Regions from separate parts of the Pseudoblastomonas halimionae genome, predicted to be linked through region 2. Evidence: predicted binding sites of a transcription regulator. Region 2 holds the regulator's gene; the other holds the start of a gene.
The links. The regulator LexA, encoded in region 2, represses DNA repair genes until DNA is damaged. The targets are predictions, from matches to a motif close to GTTCCNCNCTTGTTCT.

Region 1 (2,393 bases), 130 kb from region 2:
CCCGGCACTCGCAGCAAATCCTCGCGGCTCGCGCGATTCACGTCGACCGGAAAGCGCTCGCGAAACTTGAGCGCCCAAGCGAGCTTAGGGTCGATATCGAGCGGCAGATTGCCATCGGCCTCGGTCGCCTGCATCACCTCGCTTGGCTGGTAGCCGTAAAACCGCATCAGCCAGTCGGACTGGTAGAGCCGGTGCTCGCGGATGAGCGGCGGGCGCTTTAGAGGCAGGACCGCGCTCGCATCGGGGATCGGCGAAAAAGCGCTGTAATAGACCCGGCGCAGACGGAAATTGTCGTAGAGCCTGCTCGCCTTGCCGACGATATCGGCATCGGTCGCGGCGTCTGCACCCACGATCATCTGGGTCGACTGTCCAGCGGGCGCGAAGCGCGGCGCGTGACGGAAGCGTTTCTTCTCGTCCTTCGCCTGACGGATCGCCATCTTCATACCCCCCATCGCGCCTTCGATCTGTTGCGCGTTCTTGTCGGGCGCGAGTTTCACCAGGCCGCTATCGGTCGGCAGTTCGACATTGATCGACACGCGATCGGCATAGAGCCCCGCCTGATGCACGAGCTCGGGATCGGCCTCCGGAATGGTCTTCAGATGGATGTAGCCGCGAAAGTCATGCTCCTCGCGCAGGATCCGCGCGGTTTCGACCAATTGTTCCATCGTGTGGTTCGAGCTTTTGATGATGCCCGAGGAGAGGAACAAACCTTCGATATAATTGCGGCGATAGAAGCTGAGGGTGAGGTCGACGATTTCCTGCGGCGTAAAGCGCGCGCGCTCGACATTCGAGCTCTTGCGATTGATGCAGTAGTGGCAATCGAAAATGCAGTGATTGGTCAGCAGCAGCTTCAGCAGCGAGATGCAGCGCCCGTCCGGCGCATAGGCATGACAAATCCCCATCCCCTCGGTCGAGCCGATACCCTTGCCGCCCAGACTGTTCTTCTTGGCGGTGCCCGACGACGCGCAGGAGGCATCGTATTTCGCGGCATCGGCGAGGATGGCGAGGCGATCGATGATGGATTTTTGCGACACGTGTTCTGTATATGTTCTGGCTTTCGGTTTGGCTAGTCCTTTGTTTCCCGGTCGCTTCGACCTTCCGCACACTCGCTCCACCAACCGGCATGGAACATTGCGGCCCCATGGTGTGTTTCAAATACACATTCAAACGGAGACACATTGATGAAGACCGAACAGGGCAACCCCGACGAACTGAAGAAAGCTTTCTGGAAATCGCTCGCCGATTCGCCGTTCCTTTTCCTTCAGCGCAAGAACGAGAGCGGCACTGCCGTTCCGATGAGCCCACAGCTCGACAAGGATGCGAACAGCTCGATCTGGTTCTTCACCCACATCCACAGCGATTTCGCCAAACTGGGCGCGGTGGAAGCGACCTTCCAGGGCAAGGGCCATGACATGTACGCCCGTTTCGACGGCACGCTGACGAAGGAAACGAGCCAAGAGCGTTTCGACCAGTTCTGGAGCAATTTCGTCGAAGCCTGGTACGACGGTGGCAAGGATGACCCCGAACTGCTGTTCCTGCGCATGGACCTCGGCGATGCCGAGATCTGGAGCGGCGAGATGGGCCTCCTCAATGTGGCCAAGATGGCGCTCGGCATGAACGTCCACGACGACGCCGAAGAGAAGCATGTCGACAAGGTCGACCTCTGATCCAAATTACTTTCTGAGTCAGAAAAAGGGCCGCGAGACGATCGCGGCCCTTCTTGTATCAGCTGAGCGGACCTTCCGGCTCGATGTCGGCAAGCTCGGTTTCGGGCACTTCGATCGTGCCCAACCCAAGATGGCTGTGTCGGCGGCTATAGCCGAAATAGATCAGCATCCCGAGCGCCGACCATATCGGCAAGACGAGCATCGCCGCCACCGGAAGGTTGAAGAACAGGAAGACGCAGCCGATCACGGTCGCCGGACCGACCAACCAAAGGGCAGGAACACGGAACGAGCGTTTCCGCTCCGGATCGGTCCGTCGCAGCACCATCACGGCTACCGCGACCATCAGAAACGCGTAGAGCGTACCCGCATTGGCAATGTCGGCGAGCTGTCCGACCGGGAAGAATGCCGCCGCAATCGCGACGATCGTTCCGGTCATCGCGGTGACGACATGCGGTGTCTTCCACTTGGGATGCACCCGGCTCAGCCTTTCGGGCAGCAGGCCGTCGCGGCTCATCACGAAGAAAATCCGGGTCTGTGCGAACAGCAAGACGAGGATTACCGACGGCAGCGCGAGGAATGCGGCATAACCGAGCGCATTGCCGATGCCCGAATAGCCGATGGCGCGGAGCACATGGGCGAGCGCCTCGTCCGAACAGACCAGCGCACCGGCATGGACCGGCAGCGCGCATTGGCGCGCAAGTTCTTCCGACCCGGCCGGGAACGGCA
Region 2 (2,393 bases):
TATCGAGCGGGTCCGATCGCTGCTCGACGAGCTGGAAAACAAGGAATCGGTAGCCGCACTGCTCGACAATGCGCGCGAGGCCGACGCGACGCGCATTTTCATCGGATCGGAAAACCGGCTGTTCTCGCTGTCGGGCTCCTCGGTGGTCGCAGCGCCCTATCGCGATCGCGAGGGAAAAGTGGTGGGTGTGCTGGGTGTGATCGGCCCCACGCGGTTGAATTATGCCCGCGTGGTCCCCATGATCGATTTCACAGCGAATTCGCTCAGTAAACTCATCAGTTAAGAGCAGTATGACCAACCAGAACGACACCAATGGCGCGGATGCGCCCGATCCCGAAGTGCAGGAAGAACTGCGCGGCGTACCCGACGACATGCTCGAGGGCGATGACGAGGCGGCGGAGGCCGAGGGCGAGGGGGGCGACCTTTCCGAAGCGCTCGCCCAGCTGCGCGCCGATCTCGAAACCAGCAAGCAGGACGTGCTTTACGCGCGCGCCGAAACGCAGAACGTGCGGAGGCGGCTTGAAAAGGACGTCTCCGATGCGCGGCAATATGGCGCGACCGGCTTCGCCCGCGATATCCTGTCGGTGGCGGACAATCTGTCGCGCGCGCTCGACCACGTGCCCGAAGCCCTGCGCGAAGACGACAAGTCGAAGCGCTTCATCGAAGGCATCGAAGCGACCCAGCGCGAGATCGACAAGGTCTTCGCCCAGCACGGGATCAGCCGCATTGCCGCGGTCGGGTTGCCGCTCGATCCGAACCAGCACCAGGCGATGATGGAAGTGCCGACCGACGATGCCGAACCCGGCACGATCGTGCAGGAAATGCAGGCGGGCTACATGCTGCGCGATCGCCTGCTCCGCCCGGCGATGGTTGGGGTGGCAAAGAAGCCCGATTAGGGCCTTCCCCACTCGTTGCAGTGAACGCAAATGAGAAAGGCCGCCCATCCCATCGGATCGGCGGCCTTCTTCATGTCTGTCCCGGCGCTCGATGATACGGGCGCCCGGTGGTAGCGACGCTCAGTTGTAGCGGCGCAAAAGCCCTGCCAGCTTGCCCTGGACGCGGACTTCGTTGGCGTCATAGACCTGTGCTTCGTAGGCCGCATTGGCCGGATCGAGCCGCACGCGGCCGCTTTCGCGGCGCAGATATTTGAGCGTGGCTTCCTCGTCGCGCACCAGCGCCACCACGATTTCGCCGTCGCGCGCCGTATCGGTGCGTTTCACCAGCGCATAATCGCCGTCGAAAATCCCGGCCTCGATCATCGAATCGCCCGACACTTCGAGCGCGAAGTGATCGCCGGCACCCAGCAGCGCGGCGGGCACGGGCAGGGTCTGGTAATCTTCCATCGCCTCGATCGGCACACCGGCCGCGATCCGGCCGTGCAGCGGAATCTCGATCACGTCGTTGGCGGGCTGCGGCGTGGTTTCCGGCATCTTGATCGATGGCGGGCTGGCGGGTTTCTTTGCCCCGACCGCGGCCACCGCATCTTCGGGCTGCCGGATCACTTCGAGCGCGCGCGCCCGGTTGGGCAGGCGGCGAATGAACCCGCGCTCTTCCAACGCGGAAATGAGGCGATGGACGCCGGACTTCGATTTCAGATCGAGCGCGTCCTTCATTTCCTCGAAACTGGGCGAAACTCCCGTTTCTTCGAGCCGCGCCTGGATGAAACCAAGCAATTCATGCTGTTTGCGAGTGAGCAATCGCTCCTCCCTTGATCGGTCCGCCTTGAGTGAACGAACAAGGAACAATTAGGCAACTTTTCAGCACACGTCAAGCGCGAGGGGATTATCCCCTTGCGACAAGTAGTGCTTTGTGCTACATAATGAGCATGAAAACGAAAGCCCCCACACTCCGCCAATTTCAGGACCGCTTCCCGACCGAGGAAAGCTGCCTGGAACACCTCAAACTGGTGCGCTTTGGCGAGCGTCACGAGTGCGACAAGTGCGGCAAGGATGCGAAGTTCTACCGTGTTAAGGCCCGCCGCTCCTATGCTTGCGAGCATTGCGGCCACCAGATCTATCCGACCGCTGAAACACCGTTCCACCGGACGCGCACCAGCCTTCGCGACTGGTTCCACGTCATGTTTATGTTCACCACCTCGCGCAGCGGTGTCGCGGCCAAGGAGGTCGAACGCCAGATCGGCGTGACCTACAAAACGGCGTGGCGCATGTGCCATGAAATCCGCAAATACATGGCGATTGTTGACGGTGACGAACCGCTGGGCGGGCCTTTCGTGACGGTCGAGATCGACGAAACCTATCACGGCGGCGTCGCGAAGGGCATGGGGACGGGCTACAAGGGCAACAAGACCGCGATCCTCGCCATGCTACAGCGCGGCGGCAACGTGATTACCCGCGTCATCCCGAACCGTGGCAAGGTTACGCTAGAGGGTCACA

Region 1: the regulator LexA is predicted to act here: its motif matches at 1,037-1,052, upstream of GRI68_RS04380 (putative DNA modification/repair radical SAM protein).

Annotation. Positions count from the first base shown of each region.
Region 1 is NZ_WTYR01000001.1:903,349-905,741, reverse strand. Features, by position in the region: gene GRI68_RS04380 (putative DNA modification/repair radical SAM protein) at 1-1,034, opposite strand, end outside; gene GRI68_RS04375 (pyridoxamine 5'-phosphate oxidase family protein) at 1,182-1,667, shown strand; gene GRI68_RS04370 (amino acid permease) at 1,726-2,393, opposite strand, start outside.
Region 2 is NZ_WTYR01000001.1:1,033,357-1,035,749, reverse strand. Features, by position in the region: gene hrcA (heat-inducible transcriptional repressor HrcA) at 1-283, shown strand, start outside; gene grpE (nucleotide exchange factor GrpE) at 291-896, shown strand; gene lexA (transcriptional repressor LexA) at 1,017-1,697, opposite strand; gene GRI68_RS05010 (IS1595 family transposase) at 1,826-2,393, shown strand, end outside.